Regions from separate parts of the Bacillus sp. FSL H8-0534 genome, predicted to be linked through region 3. Evidence: riboswitches for the same ligand, from Rfam matches in the RefSeq annotation. Region 3 holds a riboswitch; each other region holds the start of a gene.
What was found. A riboswitch is a leader RNA that binds a small molecule or an ion and turns the genes downstream of it on or off. The one in region 3 is predicted to bind thiamine pyrophosphate.

Region 1 (7,999 bases), 330 kb from region 3:
ACGGGTGAACAAACTTCGCTCCCGTTTGTTCTTTTAAATCAAGTGCGTAAGCTAAAGCATCGTCAAATACATCACCTTGCAACTCTACATGTGCACCATATCGCTTAGTCGCAAGCACTTTACTAAGCGGGGCACCTTTTGGCATCACAATCGTACAAGGAATACCGAGCATATTACTAGAATAGGCAACTCCTTGTGCATGATTTCCAGCAGACGCTGCAACAACCCCATTTTCTAATTCACCTTTATCAAGAGAAACCATCTTATTATAAGAACCACGTACTTTAAAAGAACCCGTCTTTTGTAAATTTTCGAGTTTCAAATATACTTCATTATGCGATAGTTCACTAAATGTACTTGAATAATCTAGTGGTGTCATATGGACAATGCCTTTCATTTTCTCATGAGCAGCTATAATATCTTGTAAAGAAATCATATGTTCCCCTCCGAAACGATATATGTTCATACATATTAGTTTGAGCCGCACACTTTGTTTTATACGACAAAAAACCATTTTTTCAGATTAGAAATGGTTCTTCCCATATATCAACAATTTTCACTATTTATCCCGCTATTCGCGGGCAGTAAGACCCCCACCTCAAGATTCAGAGAGAAACGAGGAAGATAGGTGGGAGATTAACTGACCGTAAAATCCCAATTGGTGAGGGATGATAATCAGTATGGGATGAAGAACCCCCCACTAATTAAAGTTTCACTTTATCATTAAAAATACCTGTCAGTAAAGACGTACTTTCATAAGGCGAATCTGCTAAACTAATTGCAGAAATAACAGAAACGCCATCAGCCCCTGCCTCTATAACAGAAGCAGCATTTTTAACTGTAATTCCTCCAATACCAACAATCGGAACTGTAATCCCTGCCTCTCTAAAATGACGCAACCCTTTCGTTCCTTGCACCGCTTTTGTATCTTTCTTCGTACTCGTCGGAAAAATAGGTCCTACTCCTAAATAATCCGCCCCATTTGCAATGGCAAAGCGTGCTTCTTCTATCGTATGGGCAGATACCCCAACAATTTTATCTCCCATTTTTTCACGAACGAATGTAATTCCTTCATCATCTTGTCCAACATGAATACCATCTGCATCTAATTCAATTGCTAAGTCTACATCATCATTCACAATAAATGGAACATTATATTCTTTACAAAGTGCTTGTAACTGCTTTGCAAAATGGACTCGTTCTTTTCCAGTTAAAGCTCCTTCACCCTTTTCACGAAATTGAAAAAGGGTCACTCCACCATCTAGCGCTTCTTTCATTACTCGTAATGGATCCTTTTGGCAATTGTTACTACCCATAATAAAATACACTTGCAATAATTTGGACATTTGCTGTTGATTAATGCGCGCCATTTCCCTCATCCTTTCTTACTGCACTTCTTGGATATTTCCATATTGTTCAATATCATCCACAGTAATGTTTGCTAGCTGATTCAAAAATTCGATTTGGAAACTGCCCGGTCCTAGCTCCACGGTTTTTGCAGCAGCGATTTCTGCTGCTACCCCATAAAACGTTAATGCAGCAACTGCTGCTTTCACATAATCTTTTTCAACCGCTGCAAATGCTCCCATTACAGAAGTTAACAAACATCCCGTCCCTGTAACTTTCGTTAAGATTGGATGGCCGTTACGAATGATAAAAGTTCGCTCACCATTTGTTACAACATCTTCTTTTCCGGTAATAACCGCGACTGTATCTAGTTCATCTGCTGCTTGTTTCGCAATTCCTACAACATCTCCATTTCCAGCACCAACATCAACACCTTTAATTTCCCATTTTTCATTGATAACATTAGCAATTTCCGCTGCATTCCCGCGAATCATTGCTAATTTCACTTCACTTGGAATATGTCTTGCTACTTCAGTTCGGTAAGAAGTAGCTCCAGCACCAACTGGATCAAATAATATTGGTACATGATGTGTATTCGCAGACTTTCCAGCAATTAGCATTGCTTCTACTTCTTCAGGGCGAAGCGTACCCATATTTAAAACAAGTGCTCCTGCAATGCTAGCCATTTCAGCCACTTCTTCTTTTGCATACGCCATAACTGGTGATGCTCCTACTGCAAGTAAACCATTGGCCGTAAAATTTGTCACAACAACATTTGTAATATTATGCACAAGTGGATTAGACTCTCTTACTACTTCCACTACTTTTGCAATTTCTTTTATATTCATTCTTTTCATCTCCTAATTTAGTAATGGGAGATACACAAAAAGACACTTCGCGTATGCAAAGTGCCTGAATATGTGCTTTTACACTCTCCCTACGCTGGCATTATCCAACAGGTTCAAATGGTCAACGACAGATTAGCCGTACTCTCAGTTTGCTTCCGCAAACTCCCATGTGTTTTCTTATTCATCTAATTCAGAGTCTACTCTTATTCTCTTAAAATAACAAGTTACAAGTTTTTGTCATCTTAATATGTAAGTACAAATTGAAAAAACGATAAAAACCCTTTTTTTAGGTGGGAGAGACCATCCGGCCATGCATAGAAGCGGTCAGGTCCTCTTTTAGCCCCATGCCAAGTTCAAACAAAATGAGAGCGGGTCACTTTTTGTTCTTCGGAGCAGCGACTTATATATTGAAAAATCAAAATGGATTTATATATATAAAATAGTGATAGGACATTAAAATCCCTACCACTATCTTTCATATTATTTTAAGCCTTTAGATACTTCTTTCACCATTTCTGATACAGACTCAAGTCCGCCACCAGATAGGTACCAGTAGTTTGCATCTAAATAGATTACATTGTTATTTTTCGCAGCATTTGTTTTGTTAACAAGTTCATTTTCAACTACTTGTTTCGCAGAAGATTTACCACCAGTAACAACACCGCTATCGATTACGAATAAGTAATCAGGGTTCTTTTCGAGAATATATTCAAATGACACGTTATTACCATGAGTAGATGCTTGAATCTCTTTATCCGCAGGAATTACTCCAAACACATCGTGGATAATACCAAAACGAGATTCCGGACCATACGCACTTACTTTACCGTCATTTGCTTTAATAACTAAACCTTTTTTGTCACTTTTCGTAGCTTTTTCATTTAATGCTTTTACATCCTTTTCAACTGCTGCAATTTCTTTTTTCGCTTTATCTTCTTTTCCAAAGATTTTTGCTAACATTTCTGTGTTGTCTTTAAATGATTTCATATAATCTTTAGTATCTTGTTCTACATAAATTGTTGGAGCAATTTTTGAGAATTCTTTATATGAATCAGCTTGTCTTGCAGAAATAATAATTAAATCTGGTGCAATTTCGTTAATTTTTTCAAAATCTGGCTCTTTTAAACCACCAACGTTTGTATACTTTTTATCTTTATATTTAGAAAGGTACTCTGGTGTATTCTTTTGTGGTACACCAGTTACTTCAACACCTAATTTATCTAATGTATCTAAGGAACCAAAGTCAAATACGACAACTTTTTTCGGGTTAGTTTTAACTTTCGTTTCTCCTAATTTGTGCTTAATCGTCATCTCTTTTGATTTACTTTCACTCGCTTCTGTCTTCTTCTCAGAAGAAGCGTTATTGCTACATGCTACCGCGACGATAGCAAGTATGAAAGTTAATAGTAGCATCGCTAATTTCTTCACTTCAATCACCTCTATAAATTTTTTAAAATTATTTAAATCGATAGCAAGCTAGTACTATCAAAATAACTTCCTCTTATGAAAAATAAATACAAATATTATTTCCCGCTATTTCTTCAATATGAATATCCATGTCATAAATATCCTTCAAAACAATCGGGTCAATGATTTCATTTGTTGCTCCCTCTTTCATTACTTTTCCATCTTTTAAAGCAACGATATAATCAGAGTAACAAGAAGCAAAGTTAATATCATGGATTACAATTACAACTGTTTTACCCAGTTCTTCAACTAAGCGTCTTAGCACTTTCATAATTTGTACGGAATGCTTCATATCTAAGTTGTTCAATGGCTCATCTAGCAAAATATATTCTGTATTTTGAGCAATAACCATAGCGATATATGCCCTTTGCCGCTGCCCACCACTAAGCTGATCTAAGTACTTATATTGAATATCTTCAAGCTCCATATAGTTAATGGCTTCCTCGATATGATTCCAATCTTCTTCGGACAGATTTCCTTGTGAATACGGAAATCTCCCAAAACTAACTAATTCCCGAATCGTAAGTCTTAAATTGATATGATTCGTTTGCTTTAAAATAGAGACTTTTTTGGCAAGCTCATTACTCTTCCATTCGCCAATTTCTTTATCCTCTATATAGATTTCACCAGCATCTTTTTGTAACAGCCTACTCATCATAGAAAGAACCGTACTTTTTCCAGCTCCATTCGGTCCGATAAAAGATGTGATTTTACCTTTTTCTATTTTAATAGAAACATCTTCAACAACATTGTTATTTCCATATTGCTTTGATATATTTCTTACTTCTACCATGCCTTGCTCTCCTTTAATAGAAGATAGATGAAGTATACTCCACCAACAAAATTCACAATAACGCTTAAAGTTGTATTAAATTCAAACAACCTTTCAACAATTAATTGTCCCCCTACTAGGGCAATAATACTAATAAAGATAGAACCTGCTATTAAATATTTGTGCCTGTATGTACGTAAACATTCACGCGCAACGTTTACTACAAGTAATCCTAAAAATGTAATTGGTCCAACTAACGCTGTAGAAATAGAAACTAGAATTGCAATTACAATTAAAAGCTTTTTCACAACTTTATCGTAATCTACACCTAAATTAATAGCCTCTTCTCTTCCTAGCGATAGTACATCTAATAACTTCAGTTCTTTATATACGTAAGCGAGAACTAATAGAATCCCAATGATAGACGTTACAAGTAACTCTGTTCTCACGTTATTTACACTTGCAAACATTTTCCCTTGTACAATTTGAAACTCATTTGGATCAATGAGTACTTGCATAAAAGAGGATAAACTTTGAAAGAACGTTCCAAATATTAATCCAATTAACAATAAGAAATAAATATTGCTTCCTTCTCTCTTAAAGAGAAATTTATAAAGAAACAGTGAAAAAATAACCATTAAGCTTACTGATACAAGAAAATTAACATTTGTATTCATCATTGTGATATGTTTTGAACCGAATACAAACACTACAAATGTTTGCATAAACATATAAAGTGAATCTAGACCGATAATGCTTGGTGTTAAAATACGGTTGTTACTAATTGTTTGAAAAATCATAGACGAAAACGCAATTGCTCCGCCCGTTATAACCATTGCCAACAATTTCTTACCTCTTCTTGGCAATGCATAATCTAATGTATTCATATTTAAGTTAATAAATAAAAATATCCCCATGGCTACAACTGATGCAATGGCAAGCACTGCCAACATTTTTTTATGACTTGTTTGTTTTCTATGCTGCATATGCGTTTCTCCTCATCAATAAATAAAGGAAGATTCCGCTTCCAATTACTGCCACTGTAAGGCCAATAGAAATCTCGTACGGATAAATAACGACGCGGCCAAGTATATCGCAAGCAAGTACAAAGACCGCTCCTAGTAAAGCAGTATGAGGTAAACTATTCTTTAAATTATCTCCACGATAAATAGAAACAATATTCGGAATAATAAGCCCTAGAAATGGAATCATACCAACAGTCAAAACAACTAATGCGGAGATTAAAGAAACGATAATTAGCCCGATATTTAGCACTCGGTTGTAATTCATCCCTAAGTTGGCCGCAAAATCTTCACCCATTCCAGCAACTGTAAATCGATTTGCATATAAGAAGGCGATAATGACAAGTGGGATACTTAAATATAAAATTTCATATCTTCCTTTCATCACCATTGAAAAATCCCCTTGTAGCCATGCAGAAATGTTCTGAATTAGGTCGTATTTATAAGCAAAGAATGTCGTTATAGAGCTGATAATGTTCCCAAACATAATTCCCACAAGCGGGATAAAAATCGCATCCTTAAACTTAATTCTCTTCAAAATTTGCATAAATAAAAATGTACCAGCTAATGCAAAGACAAATGCAACAAACATTTTTTCAAGCGGGCTCGCTGTCGTGAATAGCATCAATGAAACTAAAACCCCTAGCTTTGCACTATCCATTGTCCCCGCAGTTGTCGGGGATACAAATTTATTTCTGCTAAGTTGCTGCATAATTAAACCACTTATACTTAAGCTAACACCAGCAACAATAATACTGATTAGACGTGGTAATCTACTAATAAATACAATTTGCATTTTTTCTTGATTCCAGTGCAAAATATCTGCTAGATTAACCTCTTTTACACCGATAAAAATAGACACAATTGATAAAACAATAAGCATGATAAACAAATATCTCTTTTTCATAATTTCTTCATGGTGCAGATTATGTTCTGTCGCCATCATTTGATTTCATACAGATTATAATCCTATCATTTTATCCCCCTTTGTCTATTTATAAGATAATAGAAAAGAAAATGATTCTCTTTATCAATTAAAGGTATACTTTATACTTTCAATCTGACGTTTTGGCAATAATCAGATTACCAACTTAATGATAATGAAATTCATTAACAATGTCAATGAATTCCATTATTGTTTATATCGCTTTTTTATTCATATTAGGAAACTTATTATATCTATAGAATTAATAAAAAGCCCAACTTCCCTTTGAGATAAGAAAAATTGCACTTTCTTCTTTTTCTTTTGAACCAAATTTCAATTTTGCCAAAACTTCCGCTAACGCAGGATTACGCGGCTCATCATCTTGATTTTATTGTTTCATATACTTCGCAACATCGCGTTTTGATCTTTTCCGCCTTGTGAAATAATGGTTTGTCCTTTTAAAAAAGGACAAAGATATCCTACTATTTTGTTATATCCGAAATACTAAAATTTTCACCCTCTTAACTAGTCAAAGATATAGAGTATTTAATTCATAACAAAAGGTTAGAATCTTCGGCATAACTGAATCCACAAAGGATGTATGCTATATTTAACTTACGGAAACTTGAAAGGATGTTTTAAATATGGCAAAAAGTGTTGTAATTGCTGAAAAACCTTCTGTTGCACGTGATATTGCGCGTGTATTGAAGTGTGATAAAAAAGGAAATGGTTATCTTGAAGGTAATAAATATATCGTTACTTGGGCTTTAGGGCATCTTGTTACATTAGCAGACCCAGAAAGCTATGATGTGAAATACAAAAAGTGGAATTTAGAAGATCTGCCAATGCTACCTGAACGTTTGAAATTGACAGTGATTAAGCAAACTGGCAAACAGTTTAATGCCGTTAAAAGTCAACTGATTAGAAAAGATGTTACTGAAATAATAGTGGCTACAGACGCAGGAAGAGAGGGAGAATTAGTCGCGCGTTGGATTATTGATAAAGTTAAAATTAATAAACCTATCAAGCGTCTATGGATTTCATCTGTTACCGATAAAGCAATCAAAGATGGCTTCGCAAACTTAAAGCCAGGTAAAGCATATGAAAATTTATACGCTTCAGCTGTCGCACGTTCGGAGGCTGACTGGTATATCGGGCTTAATGCAACACGTGCATTAACTACTCGATTTAATGCTCAACTAAACTGTGGTCGTGTACAAACACCTACTGTGGCTATCATTGCAGGTCGTGAAGACGAAATTAAAAACTTTAAAGCTCAAACATACTACGGAATTGAAGCTCAAACAACAGATAAGTTAAAGCTAACTTGGCAAGATGGGAAAGGCAATGGTCGTAGTTTTGATAAAGCGAAAATCGATACGATTGTGAAAAAACTCGATAAACAAAATGCCACTGTCACGGAAATTGAGAAAAAGCAGAAAAAATCATTCGCTCCTGGTCTTTATGATTTAACTGAGCTACAACGTGATGCGAATAAAATCTTTGGTTACTCTGCAAAAGAAACATTAAACATTATGCAAAAATTATATGAGCAACATAAAGTACTCACTTACCCTCGTACAGATTCGCGCTATATTTCATCTGATATCGTCGGAAC
Region 2 (7,009 bases), 330 kb from region 3:
GAGGGAATGTCGACGTAAACTTTATCACTCGTATTATTGAACATGGAATGGTTGAAGCTGGTCGATTTGTTCACATTGCGACAACAATTAAGGATAAACCAGGACATTTGCAACACTTACTTGAAATTGTGACAAATTTTGAAGCGAACGTATTACATATTCATTTAGAGAGAATTGGAACAAAGGTGTTTCCTGGGTATGCGCAGCTCCATTTATCATTAGAAACGAAAAATAAAAATCATATTGAAGAAGTGCTAAGCGCGATAGAGAAGAAAGGATATAATGTAGAGGTTATTGAATAAAGAATTTAAACAAACGTTTGATTAAATGAAAAAAGCACAAACTTTATTCAGAAAAAGTTTGTGCTTTTTATATATTAAAACATAATTGAAATTAGTAGCATCCCAATTCCAATGGAAGCAAATGTTGCGACCAGACCAGGAATCATAAAGCTATGATTTAATACATATTTACCAATACGTGTTGTTCCTGTACGGTCAAAGTTGATCGCAGCAACAATTGTTCCGTAGTTCGGAATGAAGAAATATCCGTTTACTGCAGGGAACATCGCAATAAGAAGTGCTGGTGAAATACCAAGTGATAATCCGAGTGGCACTAACGCACGTACTGTTGCTGCCTGGCTATACAGTAAAATAGATAGAATAAATAATGCAATAGCGAATAACCATGGTGCGCTTGTTACTAAGTGTTGAATCGATCCTTGAATCGTACTTAAGTTTCCGTTAAAGAATGTGTCTCCCATCCAAGCGATACCGAAGATTGCAACAACGGCTGTAGCACCAGCTTTGAAGACATTTCCAGATACAATGCTTTCTACATTTGGCTTACAGAAGATAATAATAAGAGCAGCAATTGTTAACATTACCATTTCAATTGTGTTTGGCATTGAAAGCCGAACTAATTTTCCGTCTATCATCCATCCTGGACGAAGTGCTTCGAATGAACCAAGAAGAACAACAAAAATAGTTGCAAATAAGAAGAGAACAACAGATAATTTGGCGCCCTTTGCACCGATAAATTCTTTCTTTTCTTCAAGTTTAGGAATCATTCCTTCTTTTAATCGTTTCAAGTATTCAGGGTCTTCATTTAACTCTTTACCCATTTTGCTGGCAACGAAAGCAGCTAGCATACAAGCGATGAAAGTAGAAGGAATACTTACTTTTAAAATATCTAACAATGTAATTTTATAATCAGCTAGCATTGCTAACAGGGCCACAGTTGCAGCAGAGATTGGACTTGCTGTAATTGCTTGTTGCGAAGCGATTACGGCAATTGACATCGGGCGTTCAGGTCTAATTCCTGATTCACGTGATACCTCTGCAATAACGGGAAGTACGGAATAGGCAACATGTCCAGTTCCAGCGCACAATGTAAATAAATATGTCACAATAGGTGCGAAAAATGTAATGCGCTTCGGGTTTTTACGAAGTGCTTTTTCTGCAAGATGAACAAGGTAATCCATTCCACCTGCAGCTTGTAAGGCACCTGCAGCTGTAATGACTGCTAAAATCATCAGCATAACGTCAATAGGAGGAGCTGTAGGTTGTAAATGGAATACGAATACAAGTATTGCCATACCAACGCCACCCATTACCCCTAGTCCAACTCCACCAAGGCGTGCACCGATAAAAATGCAGAGTAATAAGGTAAGAAATTGTAGCCAAAACATGATAAACTACCTCCAAAATTTATATGGTAAGATATTTTTGAATAATTTAATTTGAATGATAATTATTAAATTATTCAAATAAAGACCTGTTAAATCAACCTTTTTATTATATAACACATAAAATGTAACATTCACTATATTTTGTGACATTATTTTGGAAAAACAATTACTTTAATTTAATATATAAATAAGAAATAATGGACGTATAGTGAATGTGTTGCAAAGAAAAAAGCAGAAACGAATTCATCTGTTTCTGCTTTTTTCTTATGAAATAGACTTATTTTAGAGATTCTTTAATTTGTGTGAAAATATTAATAGCAAAAATGATAATAGCAAGAACAACAAGAATACTTCCACCAGCAACAAAAGGTATAGCTGCATGGTAGCCATAAATCTCAAGAGCAAGTGCAATCATTATAATCGGTAGTCCGATATGTAAGAGCCAAAAATGCCATTTACCAAGTTTTGAGGCACCAGCTTCTTTGAAAATATAGTATAAAATATATGAACAATAGATTATGAGCGGTATCATATTATGAAAAAATGTAGATTTGTTTGTTTGAAAAAATAAATCATGCTACAATGAAAACGAATTAAGACCGGGGAGCCAATTGGCTGAGAGGATGTAAGTAAGCATCGACCCTCAACCTGATCTGGATAATGCCAGCGTAGGGAGTTACTTAAAGTGATGTAAGCAGATGTTATTGTATAATAACTTGCATACAAGGCTTTCCTACGTATTTTGTAGGAAAGCCTTTTCTTTTTACAGAACATATTTTGCAAGGGGGATTTTCGGATGTCACAACAAGTTACAATTTCATTTTCAGTCGTACCACAAGCAAAAACGAAAGATGTGTATGCCGTTGTTGATAAAGCAATTGAAGTCGTACAACAATCGGGTGTTCGTTATGAAGTAGGTGCGATGGAAACAACACTAGAAGGAGAATTAGACGTGCTTCTTGATGTCATTAAGCGTGCACAACAAGCTTGTGTTGATGCTGGAGCAGAAGAGGTTATTACTTCTATTAAAATTCATTATCGTCCAAGTACAGGTGTAACGATTGATGAGAAAGTTTGGAAGTACCGTGATGAATATGAAAAACCAGAAACGATCTAACATAACAATTACAATGATTTGGCTAATCCTTCTCATTTCTATATGGGAAGGATCTGTTTCATTATTTCGAATTGAACCGTGGATTTTACCCAAGCCTTCTACTATTGTACAGGAACTCATTGGAATGAAAGATTTATTGTTGCCAAATACAATGCAAACACTACAAGAAGTTATCATCGGATTATTCTTTGCGATTTTACTTGGAACGAGTATTGCAATTATTATGGATGTGATTCCGTTATTTCGTGTGTTAATTAATCCGTTACTCGTTATTTCACAAACCATTCCGATTGTCGTACTAGCCCCTCTATTTATTATTTGGTTTGGATATGGAATGCTCCCAAAGGTGATGGTCGTTATTCTTGTTTGTTTCTTTCCAATTGCTCTTAGTATTTTAGAAGGTTTTCAAACAGTAGATAAAAACATGCTCAAGTTGCTGCAAACAATGCGTGCGACAAAATGGCAAATCTATCAGAAGGTAAAATTCCCTGCCGTGCTTCCATATTTTTTCTCTGGATTAAAAATTGCGGTTACATATAGCGTGATGGGAGCAATTATCGGGGAGTGGCTTGGTGCGAGCGAGGGATTAGGTGTTATGCTTACTCGTGCAACAAAATCCTTTTTAACAGCTCGTGTATTTGGTATTGCAGCAATTATTGTCATGGTGACATTGCTCTTGTATTTTATCGTAGAATTTATGGCAAGACTAACAGCACCATGGATATACAGAAAGGACGACAGAAAATGAAAAAAGGCTTAAAAGTGATGCTAGCTGCAATACTTGCAGCTGGTGTTGTTGGCTGTAATGCGGCGAAGAAAGAAGAGAGCGCAGATAAAGAAAAGAAAGTAAAAGTTGTTTTAGACTGGTTCCCGAATACAAACCATACTGGTTTATATGTAGCAAAGACGAAAGACTACTATAAAAAACAAGGTTTAGACGTAGAAATCATTCAGCCGGGTGATAACGTATCGGCAGAGCAAATGATTGCATCAGGAAAAGCTGATTTCGGTGTAAGTTATCAAGAAAACGTAACATCAGCTCGTGTTGAAGGAATACCGGTTGTTTCAATTGGAGCAATTATTCAACATAATACATCTGCATTTGCATCACTGAAAAAAGATAATATTACCTCTCCGAAAGGGTTTGAAGGTAAGCGCTACGGCGGTTGGGGTGCACCAGCAGAAGAAGCGACGTTAAAAACAATTATGGATAAGCATCAAGCTGATTTTAGTAAAGTAGAAAAGGTTGTTCTTGGACAAACAGATTTCTTTAAATCAATTGGCCGCGATGCAGACTTTGAATGGATTTATTATGGCTGGGATGGCATTGAAGCAAAACGACAAGGAAAAGAATTAAATACGATCATGGTAAAAGATTTAGATCCAGCGTTAGATTTCTATAGTCCTGTCATTATTACAAGTGAAAAGCATACAAAGCAAGATAAAGATTTTGTGAAAAAATTCATGAACGCAACGGCAGAAGGATATAACTTTGCAATTAAAGAGCCAAAAGAAGCGGCTGATATTTTAATTAAAAATGTACCGGACATTAATAAAGAGTTAGTACAAGAGAGCCAAAAATGGTTAAGTACGAAGTATCAAGACGATGCGAAAGCGTGGGGAGTACAGAAGGAAGAAGTTTGGACGAATTATATGAATTTCTTACACGATAACAAAGTTATTAAAAAGAAAATTGATGTAAAAGATGCCTTTACAAACGAGTTCCTTCCAAGTGAAAAATGAACGGATTACAAATAAAAGATGTTGTGAAAGCATTTGATGGGAAAAATGTACTAGAAAAGATTAGTGCTTCTATACAAGAAGGTGAGTTTGTCTCGTTTGTAGGCCCAAGTGGTTGCGGAAAAAGTACGTTATTAAATCTGATTGCGAGTGTTGAAGAGGCAACTAGTGGTGAGGTAATCTATAACGATACCCTTGTTCAAAAACAGGATAGTGTAAGTTATATGCCGCAACAAGATTTGTTGCTCCCGTGGCGTTCAGCACTACAAAATATTGTTCTTCCATTAGAAATTGATGGGAAGCCAAAGAAAGAGAGACTTACAGAAGGAATGGAAGCCTTGCAACAATTTGGTCTAGCTGAATACGCAAATCATTATCCAGATGCATTATCCGGTGGTATGCGTCAGCGTATTAGTTTCCTTCGTACCTATTTATGCGAAAAGCCGATTATGCTGCTTGATGAACCCTTTGGTAAGTTAGATGCATTTACAAAAATGGAAGTGCATCGTTGGCTTTTAGATTCATGGCATCAAGAGAAGCAAACAATCGTGATGGTAACCCATGACTTAGATGAAGCGATTCTATTATCTGATCGTGTATTCATTATGTCACAAAGGCCAGCTACGATTGTAGGTGAAGTAAAGGTTAACTTACCACGTCCTCGAACGATGGAAATGTTAACATCTCTTGAGTTAAAAGAAGATAAGGCCGAGATTTTAGGGATATTGTCTCCTTATATGCGGAAGTAATGAAAGTTTCTTAACAGTTTTTGTGACTGTTAAGAAGCTTTTTGTTTTAGAGGGAGGAACAATGGGTTAAATGATTGAACAAAGAGTGGATTTACTCATTTTAGATTTTACAAGTCTGTATGCAATGGAGAAAATGTCCAAAGAAATTTTTAAAGAAAAAGAGGAACCAAAAGATTCATAACGAATAAAATATAAGAGCATGGTGCATGCTTATTATAAGACAATAATGATTTATAAAGGAGTGAAAGGATAAGATGACTTTATCAACTGTTCTTCAAATGGTTTTAGCTTGATATGGGAGAAGTCTGCCCATTTTTAAAGTTTAAGCCAAATTGAAGACAGCAGGTAAAGAACCTTAATCCTTTTTTACGATAGTAATGTGTAATGGGTAAGGTGTGTTCACCTTACCCATTTTTCATATATACAATTAAATAAGATCTTTATTTTGCAGTTCTCCCTATTTGGCTTGTTAGTTATAAAGAAAAGGAGAGAACAAAAATGAGCGTATTAACAGTAGAAAATCTTACACATACGTATGGAGATAAAACCATTTTATATAATGCTTGTTTTCGATTATTACAAGGTGAACATGCGGGGCTTGTCGGAAGTAATGGTGCAGGAAAGTCAACATTGCTTCGGCTTTTAATAGGAGAAGTTTTGCCTGATGGGGGAATGATTGAATGGTTTCCGCATGTAAAGGCGGGGTTTTTAGAGCAGCATATTGATTTACAAGAAGGAACAACAATTGAGGAATATTTACAAAGTGCATTTTCTCATTTGTATGCGATTGAACGTGAAATGATAGTCATTGCTGAAAAGATGGCAAAGGAAACAGACTTAGATAAGTTATTAGTACACTATGGGGAATTACAAAATATACTAGAGGGTTCAGATTTTTATCAAGTTCATACGAAAATAGAAGAAGTAGCAGCTGGTTTAGGATTGTTAGACTTAGGGATGAAAAAAGATGTTTCAAAATTAAGTGGTGGCCAGCGTACAAAGTTATTACTTGGGAAGCTTCTTTTAGAGAAGCCACATGTTTTACTATTAGATGAACCAACAAACTATTTAGATACAGTTCATATAGATTGGCTAAGGGCGTATTTACAAGCGTATGAGCATGCCTATATTGTTGTGTCACATGATGAATCATTTTTAAACAATATTACGAATGTTATTTATCATTTAGAAGGGCAAACAATAAAGCGCTATACGGGGAATTATGAAAGATTTTTAGAAAGTTATCGCTTGCAGAAGCAGCAATTGCAAGTGGCTTATACGAGACAACAAAAGGAAATTGCAAATTTAGAGAGTTTTATTCAAAAAAATAAAATTCGAAAAGCAAAGCAGGCAAAAAGCCGTGAAAAGGTATTGGAGAAAATGAAAAAAATTGGAAAACATAACGATGTACCACGGTCGCGTTTTCATTTTCAGATTCACACTGAGCCTGTGAGCCGCATATTACAAGCACAGCAAATTCAAATTGGTTACGTGGAACCATTGTTTCCATCCCTTAATTTACAAGTGAAAAGGGGCGAAAAGATTGCAATTGTTGGTCATAATGGAATTGGAAAAACAACAATGCTAAAAACGTTGTTAGGACAATTAGAACCATTAAGCGGGAGAGTTCATATTGGAGAGCGGGTACAACCTGCATATTTTGCTCAAGAAGAATTTAGGGTAGAAGTTACACCACTTGAGCAAGTATGGTCA
Region 3 (7,999 bases):
GTGGGATACCGCCCTGACTGTATTGAAATTCTAACCTACGGGTCTTATCGACCCGGGAGACAGTGTCAGGTGGGCAGTTTGACTGGGGCGGTCGCCTCCTAAAGTGTAACGGAGGCGCCCAAAGGTTCCCTCAGAATGGTTGGAAATCATTCGTAGAGTGCAAAGGCATAAGGGAGCTTGACTGCGAGACCTACAAGTCGAGCAGGGACGAAAGTCGGGCTTAGTGATCCGGTGGTTCCGCATGGAAGGGCCATCGCTCAACGGATAAAAGCTACCCCGGGGATAACAGGCTTATCTCCCCCAAGAGTCCACATCGACGGGGAGGTTTGGCACCTCGATGTCGGCTCATCGCATCCTGGGGCTGTAGTCGGTCCCAAGGGTTGGGCTGTTCGCCCATTAAAGCGGTACGCGAGCTGGGTTCAGAACGTCGTGAGACAGTTCGGTCCCTATCCGTCGTGGGCGTAGGAAATTTGAGAGGAGCTGTCCTTAGTACGAGAGGACCGGGATGGACGCACCGCTGGTGTACCAGTTGTTCTGCCAAGGGCATAGCTGGGTAGCTATGTGCGGAAGGGATAAGTGCTGAAAGCATCTAAGCATGAAGCCCCCCTCAAGATGAGATTTCCCATAGCGTAAGCTAGTAAGATCCCTGAAAGATGATCAGGTTGATAGGTTCGAGGTGGAAGCATGGTGACATGTGGAGCTGACGAATACTAATAGATCGAGGACTTAACCATATAATATGAAGCAAATGTTATCTAGTTTTGAGAGAACATAAAAAAACTTATTGACTTTTTTAATCAATTAAGTATAATAGTGTTTGTCTCAAGTGAATATAGTCTGGTAATGATGGCAGAGAGGTCACACCCGTTCCCATACCGAACACGGAAGTTAAGCTCTCTAGCGCCGATGGTAGTTGGGGCCTTGCCCCTGTGAGAGTAGGACGTTGCCAGGCAAATGGAGGATTAGCTCAGCTGGGAGAGCACCTGCCTTACAAGCAGGGGGTCGGCGGTTCGATCCCGTCATCCTCCACCATATAATGTCGGAGGGGTAGCGAAGTGGCTAAACGCGGCGGACTGTAAATCCGCTCCTTCGGGTTCGGCAGTTCGAATCTGCCCCCCTCCACCATTCTTAATTAATGGGCTATAGCCAAGCGGTAAGGCAACGGACTTTGACTCCGTCATGCGCTGGTTCGAATCCAGCTAGCCCAGCCATTAAGAGCCATTAGCTCAGTTGGTAGAGCATCTGACTTTTAATCAGAGGGTCGAAGGTTCGAGTCCTTCATGGCTCACCATTCTTTAAAAAAATATGCGGGTGTGGCGGAATTGGCAGACGCACCAGACTTAGGATCTGGCGCCTTTGGCGTGGGGGTTCGACTCCCTTCACCCGCACTTTTAATAAAATATCTCATACATGTCTTGCGGAAGTAGTTCAGTGGTAGAATACAACCTTGCCAAGGTTGGGGTCGCGGGTTCGAATCCCGTCTTCCGCTCCAATTTTCAATATGACATGCCGGGGTGGCGGAACAGGCAGACGCACAGGACTTAAAATCCTGCGGTGGGTGACCACCGTGCGGGTTCGACCCCCGCCCTCGGCACCATATGCGCCCGTAGCTCAATTGGATAGAGCGTTTGACTACGGATCAAAAGGTTAGGGGTTCGAGTCCTCTCGGGCGCGCTTTTATTAACGGGAAGTGGCTCAGCTTGGTAGAGCACCTGGTTTGGGACCAGGGGGTCGCAGGTTCAAATCCTGTCTTCCCGATATTTTTAAAACATGGGGCCTTAGCTCAGCTGGGAGAGCGCCTGCCTTGCACGCAGGAGGTCAGCGGTTCGATCCCGCTAGGCTCCACTTTGGTTATTTATTGGAGGTATACCCAAGTCTGGCTGAAGGGATCGGTCTTGAAAACCGACAGGCGGCGAGAGTCGCGCGGGGGTTCGAATCCCTCTACCTCCTCCATTTTATAATAATTAAAATGGAATGATTGGATAGTTAATAAAAACTATTAGATGTACAAAGATAACTAAAAGATATAATTAATATTTATTTCATGGAGGTATACCCAAGTTCGGCTGAAGGGATCGGTCTTGAAAACCGACAGGCGGCGAGAGTCGCGCGGGGGTTCGAATCCCTCTACCTCCTCCATTTTTTAAAATAATATAATACCGTCGCGGGGTGGAGCAGTTCGGTAGCTCGTCGGGCTCATAACCCGAAGGTCGCAGGTTCAAATCCTGTCCCCGCAACCAAATGGTCCCGTGGTGTAGTGGTTAACATGCCTGCCTGTCACGCAGGAGATCGCCGGTTCGACCCCGGTCGGGACCGCCATTTATATAAAGGCTCGGTAGCTCAGTCGGTAGAGCAGAGGACTGAAAATCCTCGTGTCGGCGGTTCGATTCCGTCCCGAGCCATATTTTTTTTTGACAAGCCGGCTTAGCTCAATTGGTAGAGCAACTGACTTGTAATCAGTAGGTTGGGGGTTCAAGTCCTCTAGCCGGCACCACTTAGGGGCATAGTTTAAAGGTAGAACAGAGGTCTCCAAAACCTCCAGTGTGGGTTCGATTCCTACTGCCCCTGTAAGAAATATGGGCCTATAGCTCAGCTGGTTAGAGCGCACGCCTGATAAGCGTGAGGTCGATGGTTCGAGTCCATTTAGGCCCACCATATTCCGCAGTAGCTCAGTGGTAGAGCTATCGGCTGTTAACCGATCGGTCGTAGGTTCGAGTCCTACCTGCGGAGCCATGGCCCGTTGGTCAAGCGGTTAAGACACCGCCCTTTCACGGCGGTAACACGGGTTCGAATCCCGTACGGGTCATAAAAAAGAGTCAGCAATTAGCTGGCTCTTTTTTTCTTATGAAAAATATAATGTGAAGTTACGTTCTTTTCTAATATACGATATCGTCAATCCAAAATCCCTCTATTTATTATGAAATAAATAGAGGGATTTTGGAAAAACTATAGTATGTATAAAAAGGAGGGAATAGAGCTACATGACAACAGTTAGAGAATTTATGAGTACCGATATTGTGCAATGTACACCGCTAGATAATGTATATGAAGCTGCTGTGAAAATGAAAGAAGAGGCCATTGGGATGATTCCAATTGTAGAGAATAATCAAGTGGTTGGTCTTGTCACAGATCGTGATTTAGTTGTTCGTGGAATTGCTGAGAAACATCCTGGGTCTAATAAAATTACAAATGTCATGACAACAGAAATTGTTTCCGTATCTCCTGATGACCCTATTGAAAATGCTACAGAGTTAATGGCACAGCATCAAATCAGGAGACTACCTGTAGTTGAGAATGGAGAGCTTGTTGGGATGTTAGCGCTAGGTGATTTAGCAATAGCAGAGAAAGCTGATGATCAAGCTGGATTTGCTTTAAGTGAGATTTCCGAGCATACAGAATAACGAATAGATGCAGATTATTTTCAGGCTACAACATACAGTGTATTTAGGTGCTAGAGAATAGGTAAGAGTGGATACGTTTTATTCCGCATTAACGGGCAGTAAGCCCCCCACCTCAAGGTTCAGAGTGAAGCAAGGAAGATAGGTGAGGGATAACTGCCTGTAAAAGCCCGATTGGTGAGGACTTTCCATCAGTGGTGGATGAAGAAAATCCCTACTGATGGAAGTTTCACTTTATTAATACTGCAAGCAAAATTATATTGTTATTAAAACGTATCCAAAATGTTAGGCATAGATGTATATAAGGTGTAAAGATGCTTAACTAAGTATATATGAAGAATAATATATGCTAATTTCATTTGAAATTTTGGTTAAAAATTCCTATTGCTAATTTTTGTTATGTTAAAAATGATATAATAATAAATATAAGTTTTATAATTTATTTTGAATATATTAATATTTATAATATTATGTTTATCTACTAAGCTATCAAAGATTTTATATATAAATAGAAATGGAGGGGAAATGACATGAGGGATGTACAAAGTAATCCAAATTGGAATTTGGTTACAGATGTTTATGTAGAACCAAATAATTTTGCGGATTTATTTTCTTTACTTGTACCAAATCATCCAAAAGGCGAAGGAAAAGAACGGACAATTTTAGCTTGGAAAGAAAAAGAATTTTATAAACAAGAAAACTTGGCTCCGTTTATTTTATATGGAATGAATAAGGTGCAGGACTTGCCGCAGTTCCATAAGGATGAAATACCAACTTTAATTCGTATTGTTCGTTTATGCCAGAAAATCGGTTGGTATAAGGAAGCGTATACATTTATGGTGAATCAAAGATTAGATGAATTTGTACATACATCTATGGAATATGAAACGTGGGATATTTTAACTCAAGTTGTGGCTTGGAACTACTTAATTGTAAAATATCGAATTGGTAAATTGGAAAATGATGATGTAATGATATGGGAAAGAATTAAATTTAATACAGAGTGTATTGAAAAATGTGAGAAGCTATTATCTCATAAGGAAGTAATGGAACTTACATTCTTTTATATTTGCAAACAGGCAAAATTATTGTCCAAAGAACAATTAGATCAAGAGATGATGAACTTAGCAATATACTGCAATACATACGTTTATGACTTATACATATATGACTTATTAAAAAAATATCGTAAGTGTACGGATTTTTTAACATATTATGGACCAAGTCGTTCTGTTGTTGCATGTCAAAGGGCTGTAATTTCTCAAATTTCTGATCGCCTTAATCCATTAAAAACCACGCATGTGGATGATTATCTTTATGTAATGAAAGAAATGATGGAGCACATGTCGTTTGAATTTATGAATCGATATGAGCATTTCATTGGAAAACTATTATCATATGTACCATTTTTTGAAATGATTCAAGTTCCGCAACATGCATATTATTGTGAAGAGTTGATGTATGTTTGTAAAGGAATTGAACATAAGGAAGAACTTTTGCGGAATTATATATTTATACAATTACATGATTGTTTACCGTCATTTATCAAACAATTTCTAAAGAATAAACGTTATGCAACGATTCATGATATTTTATTTTACTGGTGTGATGATGAACAACGAGTGGGATTAGAGAAGAAATATAATTTAAGTTTTATTTATGAACGATATGCGTGTGGGTAAAGAAAAGTTTTGTGCTTTCCCTTGTTCACTCTCTATAATGTATAAATAAAAAAAGGTCTCACACTTCAAGTGAGACCTTTTTTTATTTAGTCGTAAATGAGAAGTAGACATACGTCCATTTTAAGCTTCTTGTTGTTTCTTACGGTGATCAGGAATGTAAATATATTGGGAAATAATGAGTAGTACCCCTATAAAAAATACAGGGAATATAGCAGCCAGGTGAAAACCACTATAAATAATATTTGTTATTAAACCGCCGATAATAACAAATGCAGTATATATATGAGAAATGTGTTTCTTTAGTCGGATTTTGAATGCTTCCATCAAAGATTCGATAGTAACAAATAAGATAACGATACTCAAAAAAACAATGTTAGTATTGTAAATTACTAAACAACAAATTAAACCGAGAAAAGCCAAATACTCAATTATTAAGGCAATATTACGTGGCATATAATATTACCGAACTAAATACTGCAGTGGATTTACTGCGTTTGTTTTTTCAAAATTCCATTCACCATTATGTAATTTAAAATGGAGGTGCTGCCCAAATGAATGGCCTGTATTTCCCATATGTCCTAACAATTCCCCAATCTGAACTTGATCACCAACATTTACAATATAACTGTTTTTCCGTTTAGTAGATGTAGAAATATTTGTATTTTTTACGGAGTTAGCATTATTCCTTGCTTTTATTTTATTATTCGAATATAATATTTTTAGATTCGGTTTTATATATTTAGTGTCTTGTGTAGGCAATTCTTGAGCTGCTATAGTACGTGTATCTACTTGAGTTATGGATGGAAGTAGAGATGCGACTGCGACAGTAGTTGCCGTTAAAGCTGTAGCTTTCTGTTTCATCTAATATTAGCCCCCCATAGATGTGTTAATACATTCCCTATTATAGTATAAAGATATAATATTTTGTGCATTATTCATATAACTGTAATATGAAATGAGAAAAATAACAATTTTTTAATGGAATCGAAATATATTAAAAGAATAACAGATTAATAATCATTATAATATGGATTAAAGATAATTGATATTTTCTGAATAGATATATAAATCTAAATTGAAAAACTGACAGAAAAGCTTTCTTTTTAGGAGGGAGAGAGCATCCGACCTTGCATAGAAGCGGTTAGATCCTTTTCCTACCCCGTACTAAGTTAAACAAAAAGAGAAAATGAGTACAGGTCACCTTTTATTCTTCATAGCCGCGACTTATATGTTGGAAAATCAAAATGGATATATATATTTATTTTTCATATTTTATATAAGTAGAACTTTGATGTAAAGAATTCTTACTTTGTATTGGATTCATGGCTCGTAAATAGGATTGGGATAAGTTAAAACAGTTGCTGATGATGGATGACAGTGTTATACTGACTATGGTAATTTCATATTGTGCTAGGAGAGTTGGTGTTGCCAGCTGAGAGTAAGGCCGAGAGTCTTTGATCCTTTATTACCTGATCTAGATTATGCTAGCGTAGGGAAGCAATTCGGACATTAACAGTAAGTCCCTGTTTCTTTGCGTAAAGAAACAGGGCTTTTTTATTTGACAATTTTATAGTAGAAACCACTAGGGGTGCTTTATGTGCTGAGAGAGGAATAATCCTTAACCCTTACAGACCTGATCTAGATTATGCTAGCGTAGGGAAGTGGAGCAACGAATAAATGTATTTTTATTTGATGTAACCACTTCTTATAGAGGAGTGGTTTTTTATTTGAATAAATTGATATAAAGGAAGGGGAAATATAAATGAAGTTTTGTGAGAGATTATTTGAGACAGTACAGCCTGTTTGGGAAAAAAGTCATAATCACCCATTTGTAACTGGGATGGGGGACGGTACATTAGAAAAGGATAAATTCCAATATTACATCATACAAGATTATTTATATTTACTAGATTATGCAAAATTATATGCAATTGGAGTTGTGAAAGCGACTAATCCGCAAGTTATGGCAAAATTTGCAGAACAAATAGACGGCATTTTAAATGGAGAAATGACGATCCATAAACAGTATGCAAAACGCCTTGGTATTTCTGTACAAGAGATGGAAGAGGCAAAACCATCTGCTAAAAATTTAGCGTATACAAACTATATGATGTCAGTATCTCAAAATGGTACGCTTGCAGAGTTAATTGCGGCTCTGCTTCCATGTATGTGGAGCTACTGGGAAATTGGAAAGCGTTTAAATGATATTCCAGGAGCAAGGGATCATGAGTTCTTTGGGGAGTGGATTCAAGGATATAGCTCAGAAGAGTATGGAAAACTTTGCATTTGGCTAATGGATTTATTAAATGAACTAGCTGAAGGAAAGTCTGAACAAGAGTTAGACAAATTAGAAGAGGTTTTCTTATATTCTAGCCGCTTTGAGTATTTATTCTGGGATATGGCGTATCGTAAGGAGATGTGGGGTTTTGAGGAGCAAGAGCATACTACAGTTTCATAATGTTTCCTTTCATTATGATGAAAAGCCAATTATAAAGGGTCTGGATGCTTTCGTGCAAGAAAAAGAGTTTGTTAGCATCATTGGACCGAGTGGCTGTGGCAAAAGTACATTGTTTCGTTTAATTACAGGATTAGAAGAACCGACGGCTGGAACGATTCAACTTACAGAAACCTCGAGTCATCCTGTAGGATATATGCCACAAAAAGATATGCTTCTGCCATGGAGAACAATTATTGAAAATGCAGCACTGCCGTTAGAGTGCCAGGGGATAAAGAAAAAAGAAGCACATGTAAAGGCAAAAGACCTGTTAGAACAATTTGGTTTACAAGGATACGAGAACAAATATCCGAAAGATTTATCAGGTGGTATGCGGCAGCGAGTGTCCTTTATTCGAACTTTATTAACAGGCGGGGACATTTTATTGTTAGATGAGCCGTTTAGCGCATTAGATGCATTAACGA
Region 4 (7,999 bases), 1.5 Mb from region 3:
TTATGTTAGGGTAAATGGAAGAGATTATTATTTAGGTAATGATGGTGTTATGCAGACTGGTTGGATAGCAGATGGTGAAGATCGCTGGTTATATGCAAACCAAGATGGATCATTCAAAACAGGTTGGGTGAAGGAAGGAAATAAGTGGTATTATATTCATCGTGGATTAATGGCAACTGGATGGGTAAGAAATGATACAGGTTGGTATTATATGAATCCGAATGGTACGATGAAAACAGGTTGGTTACAAGAATCTGGGAACTGGTATTATTTAAAATCTGACGGTGCAATGGCAACAGGCAAACACTTAATTAATGGTACTTGGTATTCATTTAAAGATAACGGTGTTATGCTCTAGATATTTAAAAAAAGAGGCTGTCGAAAGTAGTTGAATTAGCTACTTTCGACAGCCTTTTTTTATTCCGTAAATAGAGAGGTGTGCATAGGGAATTTTGCTTTCTTGAAGGTAATTGAATCTTTAAGAAAAATCCATTTCATCTGCATCTCATATTTACATAACAGATATATTCTATAAATACATCCGATGCGATGTGAAAAAAGTATACTAAGGAGAGATATAAAATGAAAAAGAAACTTTTACCAATCTGTGCGATGGCACTTTTATCAGTAGGATATTCTTCGGTAGCAAGTGCGTCTACTGGGACAATGACAAAGGAAGAAGTAGCACAAGTACAGCAAGATACAACGAAAAAAGAAGCAGCAATGCAGGAACAACAAAAACAAGATAAGATGAAAAAAGAAGCGGCAGTGCAAGAGCAACAAAAACAAGATCAAATGAAAAAAGAAGCGGTAGTGCAAGAGCAACAAAAACAAGATCAAATGAAAAAAGAAGCAGCAATGCAGGAACAGCAAAAACAAGATAAGATGAAAAAAGAAGGAATTCAAGAGCAACAAAAACAAGATAAGATGAAAAAAGAAGCAGCAGTGCAAGCTACAAAAGGTGAAAAACTACCAAATACAGCATCAAATAGCATAACAATGATGACGTTAAGCGCGTGCCTTGTAGCATTAGGATCATTGTTTGGATTTACGCGCCGTAAAATTAAAGCGTAAAACAAAATATAAATTAGTCTATAAAGAATGGGATAATTTCATATATTAAAAATGGTAGGATATCCCTACCATTTTTTGCATGGAGGGATTAAAGTGAGACTTATAAATCGTATTGGATTTGCTTTCATGATAGTCGGTATTCTTATGGGGACGTATTATTTTTTTGAATGGTATAAAGGAAAAAGTTCCGCACAAGATTTAACGACAGAAGAGATAAAGCATTTTGAAAAAATAGAATTAAAAGGGCATTCCACTGAAACATCTGTGAATTCTCAAGTACCTTCTTCTCAAATGCAATATAAAGAAGGAGAGAAAGTAGCGATGTTAAATATCCCAAAAATAAAGAAGAAGTTCTCTATATATTGGGGGGCAAGTGATACCACATTGAAAAAAGGGGTAGGTATGTTTGTTAGTGATATGACAACAGCTCCATCTGAAGGAGGACACACTGTACTGAGTGGACATCGCGATACTGTATTTACAGAGCTAGGAGAGCTTAAAGAAAAAGATAACCTCATTGTGGAATACGATAATAAGATTTATACTTATGAAATTCAAAAAATGTGGATTACACATGCGGATGATCGCACAGTCATAGTAAAGAAAGAAGAACCAACATTAACGCTGACGACGTGCTATCCATTTGATTATATAGGTGATGCACCAGATCGATATATTATTGAAGCGAAATTGATTTCTACTGATTCAAAATGAGAGTATAGTACTCTGTCTTTAGCTATTTAGAATGAGAGAAGGGGGAAGGGAATATGACAAAAACAATTTTAATTGTTGAGGATGAAGATATTTTACGCGAAATATTGAAAGATTATTTTCTAAATGAACAATATAAAGTACTTGAGGCAAGAGATGGGAAAGAAGCTTTATCCTTGTTTGAAGAAGAAGAGGTTCATTTAGTTATTCTTGATATCATGTTACCGGAATTGGATGGTTGGTCTGTTTGCCGAAGAATCCGTAAAACGTCTCAAGTGCCGATTATTATGCTCACGGCACGTGTGGATGAAGACGATACGTTACTTGGATTTGAGTTAGGAGCGGATGATTATGTAACGAAGCCATATAGTCCGCCTATTTTACTAGCGAGGGCAAAGCGATTACTTGAAAGTCGAATACTTACAAGTAAATCTCCAAGTAATGAAGATGATACGCTATCTATTCATGGAATTTGTGTTCATTTCCCATCACGTATCGTTACGATAGAGGGAGTGGACATTAATTTAACACATACAGAGTTTGAGATATTGACCTATTTTATGCAGAATCAATGGATTGTTTTGACAAGAGAGCAATTGATTTCAAGAATTTGGGGATATGAATTTGCTGGTGATGACCGGACAGTGAATAGTCATATCCGTAATTTACGAAATAAATTAGGAGATAAAGCAAAGTACATTACGACTGTTGTTCGGATGGGGTATAAATTTGAGGGGAATGTATGAGAAAAGGGATTGTACTCAAATTATTTATTCTTACAACAGCACTATGCATGTTGATTTTAGCGACGATTTTTATTGGACAAACGATATTTTTCAAACAATATTATGCCAACAGAAAAGTAAATGATATTCAAACAAATATAAGCTCCTTTGAGAGAGAGTATTTGAATAGTGATGGTAACACAGAAGCAATTCAGAAACTGGAACAAGATTTTTATAGAGAAAATAATACATGGATTACAGCATTAGATAGTGATGGAAATTTAAAACATGCGACTGATTTTTATTTAGAAGTAAAGCTGGATCGGCTATCGCAGAAGGAACTTGGAAAAACAAACCTTACAATCCCTCTCTATTATCTTATGGGGATAGAAGAGATTGAAAATGAAAAAATGCCGTATTTTTCAGGGTTGCAAATTTCAGTTTATGGGATGGTTAGAGATTCTACAGTTGTTCCTGCTGTATTAAATTTAAGTAAGGGTATAAATTGGTCCAACAAGCCATTAGATAAGAAAATAAATGAAATAGCTCCTAAGGTGAAAGAGGAAAAGAAAAGTGCTGCTCAAGTTCCTAGTACTGGTTTTGGGGGAACTGTTACAAAAGTGCAACTACCTGATAGTAAAGGGATAGTGAATCCACTTTATAAAAACACTTTGTTCTTGGAGAGTATAAAAGAATTTCAAGCGGACTTACTGTTAAATGAAAATAAAGATAACAATGATGCCTTAAGAATAAATGACTATGAAAAAAATGATATAAAATATAAATTATTAATCAAACCGATAAAGGAAAAGGATGGCTCTTTAACATATATATTCGCGATGGCGTCCTTGCAGCCCGTAGATGAAGCAGTGCAAATGGTAAAGGATTATTATGTATATATTATTGCATTTGTGCTAGTACTTACCTTGTTGGCATCTTTTTATTACTCAAAACAAATTGCAAAACCGCTATTACGAATTAATGATACAACGAAAAAAATTGCACATTTAGATTTTTCGGAAAGAATCCCAATTACTTCAAAAGATGAGATTGGCGATTTATCTAACAACATTAATATATTATCAAATACATTGCACACACATATTGAACAATTAGAACAAGATATTGAAAAAGAAAGAAAGCTAGAAAATACGAGAAAAGAATTTATTTCAGGTGTCTCACATGAATTGAAAACACCACTAAGTATTATGAAAAGCTGTATTTCGATTCTAAAAGATGGGGTAGCCGAACATAAGAAAGAATATTATTTTCAGGCAATGGAAAAAGAAGTGGATAAGATGGATATGTTAATTTTGGACATGCTGGAGTTAGCTAAATTTGAATCTGGCACGTATAAAATGCAGATGGATACTTTTCATATTGATGAGGTCATTGAGCATATATGTGGACAACTATCATTAGAAATAGAGAAGAAACAACTTCATATTCACAAACACATATCTCCAGCTCAAGTTGTTGCAAATCAACATCGCATTGAGCAAGTAATTGTCAATTTCATTACGAATGCAATCCGTTATACACCTGAAAAAGAGGATATTATTATTTCTACAATAGATGAGCTAAATCAAATAAAGATTTGTATAGAAAATAAAGGCACTCATATTGAAGAAGAACAATTAGATAAAATATGGGACCGTTTTTACCGTATAGATACAGCTCGTCAACGTTCAAACGGTGGAACGGGACTCGGACTTGCTATTTCCAAAAATATTTTGGAACTTCATGGCGTAGAGTATGGTGTAAATAATACAGCAGATGGTGTGTTGTTTTACTTCTATTTAAATAAAAAAGTGTAGTAGGATTTGTCTAAATACACAGAATGAAAAAGGTCTTTCTCAGTAGAGAAAGGCCTTTTGGTTTTTATCCCGTATTAACGGGCAGTAAGACCCCCACCTTCACTTCGTTTAGAGGAGGGGATCTTCTCGGTTAAAATGATAAAAAATAAGACTGCCATTTAGGCACTCTTATTTTTAAAATTTATATTATGCGCACCAATACTTTTAAATAAGCGTGGTGAAGTTGAAAACAGGAGTAGTAGTAATACTGTGCATAATGCAAATGAACCGAGCATTGTACTACCATTCACGATCAATGAATAAAGAACAGCTGACTGTCCTGGTGGTGCGTACTTCCCAAAGAAGATAACACCAGCAATAAAGTGACAGAAATAACGGGCAAAGCTACCAACAAATGTAGCAAGGATAATATAAAAAAGCGCCTTTTTCCCTTGCCCGCTTTTTGATGAAGGTTTATCTTTGCGGCTACCAATGTCGGATTGTACGTTAGATGTATGTTGGTTGTTCGCAAGTGCCTTTTGAATTGGACGATAGAATAAACCAGCAAAACCGATAAAAGCAAATGCAACGAAGTACTCAATAAACGCTTGAACTGGCGTTAAAATGTAAACATCGCCGACTACAATTTGTAGTAGACCCCAAATGAGTCCTCCTAAGAAAGCAGTTTTAAAGCCCCAGCGGTAAGCGATAATAAAAATAGGAATCATTGCAAATGAAACAGAACCGCCTGTTGGAAGTTTAATTGATAGTGGTAAAATGTCGATGATCAAGGCGAAGGCTGCAAGGATTGCAGATTCAATCATCGCTTGTAAATTGGTGTTACGCATGTTGTTAATCCCCCTAAATCCAAGTTGCACAAAAAAGAATACTTATCATAGGGAGATATGAAATACGTAAGTAGAAAAAGAATGAGGTATTTCAAGTTCAACGTTTGCACAATTCCTACGTTAGCATTAACTAACAGGTTCTAAGGGTCGGAACGAAGTGTTCCCTCTCAGCAGCAAAGCTCCCCCTGTGATAACGAGATTCTTTATTTGTTAGGTTTATTGTAATTGAAATGGATGAGAATGGCAAATGAATATATAAATACAAATTGAAACGGCATAAAAACCTTCTTTCTAGGTGGAAGAGAGGATTCGGCCATGGATAGAAGCGGTCAGACCCTCTTCCTGCTCCACGCCAAGTGAAAGCAAAAGGAGAAAACGAGTGGAGATCTCCTTTTGTTTTCATAGCAGCGACTTATATGCCAGCAAATCAACATGGATATATATAATTCTCCCGAAATGTTAATAAATAGGAAGAAAAAATATATAGTACTTGATTCATAGAATGTGATATAATTTTCTTGAAAATAATTATCATTCTCTTTCGAGGGGGAAGATTATGAGCTTAGTTGATATTAAAATAGGTGAAAAAGTATTAGTTAAAAATTTACAAACGTTAGATAAATTATTAAAGCGGAGATTAGCTGCTTTTGGTCTTTCAGAAGGAAGTGAACTTCGTATGAAACAAAAAGCGATGTTTAAAGGGCCGTGTACATTAGAGTGCCGTGGACAATTAATTAGTATTCGTCATTGTGACGCGAAAATGATAAAGGTGGAATTAGCGTGAATAAGGTTGCATTGCTAGGGAACCCGAATACAGGGAAAACATCATTATTTAATGCGCTGACGGGTTCGTATGAATATGTAGGAAACTGGAGCGGAGTAACAGTAGAAAAGAAGGTTGGTAAGTTAAAGGGGAAGCAAGGGACATTAATTGATTTACCAGGTATATATGATTTAAATCCTGTTTCTCGTGATGAAGGTGTCGTTACAAAGTTTCTACTAACAGAAGAATTTCATCATATGCTAAATATTGTTGACTCTTCTCAATTTGAGCGCAATATGCATTTAACATTGCAACTACTAGAGTTTGGTAAACCAGTTTCTATCGGTTTAAATATGATTGATGTTGCGAAGCAACGCGGAATTGTTATTAATGCGAACAGATTGTCAGAAGTATTAGGAGTAACGGTCGTTCCTGTTGTTGCGAGAAGTGGTAAAGGTTGTGAAGAATTACTGGCTACTCTTCATGAGAACGAGAAGAAAGAGAAAAAGTCTTTCATTCTTTCTTATGGTAAAGAAGTAGATGCAGGTATTGAAGAAATCATGGATCTTTTAACTCAAGCAAATTATGAGCATCCTAGATGGCTTACACTTCAATTTTTAAGTAATAACGAAGTAGTAGAACAAGAAGTTAAAAGATTGCCTGTTTATGAAAAGCTTGTAGCAATTCGTTCTAAATTAGAAGCGAAACTTGATAGTACGCTAGAACAGCATATTTACCGGACACGTGCAGCGTATATTGAAAAGTTAAAAACAAATGTCATTCAGCATGAAAAGGAAGGAAAGATTCCCTTTTCAGAAAAAATTGATAAGTTAATTACACATAAAATTTTAGGACTTCCAATCTTTTTAGCAGTTATGTTTTTTATTTTTCAGGTTACGTTTACGTGGATCGGTACGCCTTTATCAGATATGCTTGATGAATTTCTTGGTGGGCAGTTTACGGATTGGGTAACGGCAGGTTTAACAAACATTGGTGCCTCTGAGTTTATTCAAGCGCTCGTTACAGAGGGGATTATTGCCGGCGTTGGTGCGGTATTAGTATTCGTTCCACAAATTTTTGCATTGTTCTTCTTTATTTCGTTATTAGAAGACTCAGGGTATATGGCCCGCATTGCAGTTGTAATGGACCGTATTATGGAATTCTTTGGTTTAAACGGAAAAGCATTTATTCCTATGATTATCGGTTTTGGTTGTAACGTTCCTGGGATTATGGCAGCGAGAACGATTGAGCAGGAAAAAGAAAGATTACTTACCGTTTTAGTAACACCATTTATGTCTTGTTCAGCGCGTTTACCTGTATATGCATTATTTGCGGGAGTCTTTTTCCCGAATAGTCAAGCGACTGTTGTGTTCTCTTTATACATTGCAGGTATTGTACTTGCTTTACTCGTTACAAAAGTAATGTCTCTTACTGTTTTAAAAGAAGAAAAATCTATTTTCGTTATTGAGCTTCCGCCTTATCGTGTACCACAAGCAAAAACATTGTGGCTTAGTACGTGGGAAAAAGGAAAAGGTTTCGTACGTAAAGCTGGTACATTTATCTTTGGGGGATCTGTTGTTATCTGGTTACTTAACTATGCTGGTCCATCTGGATTTGGCGTAGATATGGGGGATAGTTTCTTAGCAATGATTGGTGGGTTCGTGGCACCAATTTTAGCACCGCTCGGTTTTGGAACGTGGCAAGCAGCGGCATCATTATTAACAGGATTTTTAGCAAAAGAAGTTGTTGTTTCTACAATGGCCATTATTTATGCGGTGAAAGAAGATGTATTAGGAAATGTAATGGGAGCGCACTATACTGCATTATCAGCATATGCGTTTATGTTCTTCATTTTATTATATGTTCCATGTTTGGCGACAGTAGCTGTTATTCGTCGTGAAACAGGATCTGTCAAGTGGACAATTTTCTCTGTTGTTTATCCACTTATAGTGGCTTATGTATTAACATTCGTTATATACCAAGTCGGATCCTTACTCGGATTCTAGAAGGAGATGTATCATAATGATGGTCAATATTGTAATTGGAGCTATCATTTTTGGTTATGCAGGATATACATTATTC

Region 1: linked by a shared signal. The riboswitch ahead of thiM (hydroxyethylthiazole kinase) and the one ahead of tenA (thiaminase II) in region 3 are both predicted to bind thiamine pyrophosphate.
Region 2: linked by a shared signal. The riboswitch ahead of MHH71_RS13820 (MTH1187 family thiamine-binding protein) and the one ahead of tenA (thiaminase II) in region 3 are both predicted to bind thiamine pyrophosphate.
Region 4: linked by a shared signal. The riboswitch ahead of thiT (energy-coupled thiamine transporter ThiT) and the one ahead of tenA (thiaminase II) in region 3 are both predicted to bind thiamine pyrophosphate.

The regions. Positions count from the first base shown of each region.
Region 1 covers NZ_JBBOUC010000001.1:2,697,198-2,705,196, forward strand. Annotated here, with positions in the region: gene ilvA (threonine ammonia-lyase) at 1-436, opposite strand, end outside; gene thiE (thiamine phosphate synthase) at 705-1,379, opposite strand; gene thiM (hydroxyethylthiazole kinase) at 1,386-2,204, opposite strand; TPP riboswitch at 2,265-2,374, opposite strand; gene MHH71_RS13850 (siderophore ABC transporter substrate-binding protein) at 2,676-3,623, opposite strand; gene MHH71_RS13855 (iron ABC transporter ATP-binding protein) at 3,697-4,455, opposite strand; gene MHH71_RS13860 (iron chelate uptake ABC transporter family permease subunit) at 4,449-5,351, opposite strand; gene MHH71_RS13865 (ABC transporter permease) at 5,410-6,363, opposite strand; gene MHH71_RS13870 (DNA topoisomerase III) at 7,026-7,999, shown strand, end outside.
Region 2 covers NZ_JBBOUC010000001.1:2,689,718-2,696,726, reverse strand. Annotated here, with positions in the region: gene ilvA (threonine ammonia-lyase) at 1-302, shown strand, start outside; gene MHH71_RS13830 (anaerobic C4-dicarboxylate transporter family protein) at 377-1,690, opposite strand; gene MHH71_RS13825 (hypothetical protein) at 1,968-2,105, opposite strand; TPP riboswitch at 2,281-2,382, shown strand; gene MHH71_RS13820 (MTH1187 family thiamine-binding protein) at 2,487-2,807, shown strand; gene MHH71_RS13815 (ABC transporter permease) at 2,779-3,555, shown strand; gene MHH71_RS13810 (ABC transporter substrate-binding protein) at 3,552-4,550, shown strand; gene MHH71_RS13805 (ABC transporter ATP-binding protein) at 4,547-5,296, shown strand; gene MHH71_RS13800 (ABC-F family ATP-binding cassette domain-containing protein) at 5,795-7,009, shown strand, end outside.
Region 3 covers NZ_JBBOUC010000001.1:2,363,190-2,371,188, reverse strand. Annotated here, with positions in the region: rRNA gene MHH71_RS12290 (23S ribosomal RNA) at 1-734, shown strand, start outside; rRNA gene rrf (5S ribosomal RNA) at 837-952, shown strand; tRNA gene MHH71_RS12280 (tRNA-Val) at 957-1,032, shown strand; tRNA gene MHH71_RS12275 (tRNA-Tyr) at 1,042-1,125, shown strand; tRNA gene MHH71_RS12270 (tRNA-Gln) at 1,137-1,211, shown strand; tRNA gene MHH71_RS12265 (tRNA-Lys) at 1,216-1,291, shown strand; tRNA gene MHH71_RS12260 (tRNA-Leu) at 1,308-1,388, shown strand; tRNA gene MHH71_RS12255 (tRNA-Gly) at 1,418-1,492, shown strand; tRNA gene MHH71_RS12250 (tRNA-Leu) at 1,509-1,597, shown strand; tRNA gene MHH71_RS12245 (tRNA-Arg) at 1,601-1,674, shown strand; tRNA gene MHH71_RS12240 (tRNA-Pro) at 1,685-1,758, shown strand; tRNA gene MHH71_RS12235 (tRNA-Ala) at 1,773-1,845, shown strand; tRNA gene MHH71_RS12230 (tRNA-Ser) at 1,861-1,953, shown strand; tRNA gene MHH71_RS12225 (tRNA-Ser) at 2,047-2,139, shown strand; tRNA gene MHH71_RS12220 (tRNA-Met) at 2,164-2,240, shown strand; tRNA gene MHH71_RS12215 (tRNA-Asp) at 2,244-2,319, shown strand; tRNA gene MHH71_RS12210 (tRNA-Phe) at 2,330-2,402, shown strand; tRNA gene MHH71_RS12205 (tRNA-Thr) at 2,419-2,494, shown strand; tRNA gene MHH71_RS12200 (tRNA-Trp) at 2,498-2,568, shown strand; tRNA gene MHH71_RS12195 (tRNA-Ile) at 2,579-2,655, shown strand; tRNA gene MHH71_RS12190 (tRNA-Asn) at 2,659-2,733, shown strand; tRNA gene MHH71_RS12185 (tRNA-Glu) at 2,735-2,806, shown strand; gene MHH71_RS12180 (CBS domain-containing protein) at 2,982-3,401, shown strand; gene MHH71_RS12175 (DUF3965 domain-containing protein) at 3,929-5,080, shown strand; gene MHH71_RS12170 (hypothetical protein) at 5,201-5,533, opposite strand; gene MHH71_RS12165 (M23 family metallopeptidase) at 5,540-5,941, opposite strand; TPP riboswitch at 6,483-6,593, shown strand; TPP riboswitch at 6,655-6,757, shown strand; gene tenA (thiaminase II) at 6,843-7,538, shown strand; gene MHH71_RS12155 (ABC transporter ATP-binding protein) at 7,507-7,999, shown strand, end outside.
Region 4 covers NZ_JBBOUC010000001.1:3,844,195-3,852,193, forward strand. Annotated here, with positions in the region: gene MHH71_RS19470 (N-acetylmuramoyl-L-alanine amidase family protein) at 1-358, shown strand, start outside; gene MHH71_RS19475 (LPXTG cell wall anchor domain-containing protein) at 583-1,074, shown strand; gene MHH71_RS19480 (class D sortase) at 1,168-1,788, shown strand; gene MHH71_RS19485 (response regulator transcription factor) at 1,842-2,531, shown strand; gene MHH71_RS19490 (sensor histidine kinase) at 2,528-4,327, shown strand; gene thiT (energy-coupled thiamine transporter ThiT) at 4,486-5,154, opposite strand; TPP riboswitch at 5,249-5,350, opposite strand; gene MHH71_RS19500 (FeoA family protein) at 5,711-5,938, shown strand; gene feoB (ferrous iron transport protein B) at 5,935-7,923, shown strand; gene MHH71_RS19510 (FeoB-associated Cys-rich membrane protein) at 7,940-7,999, shown strand, end outside.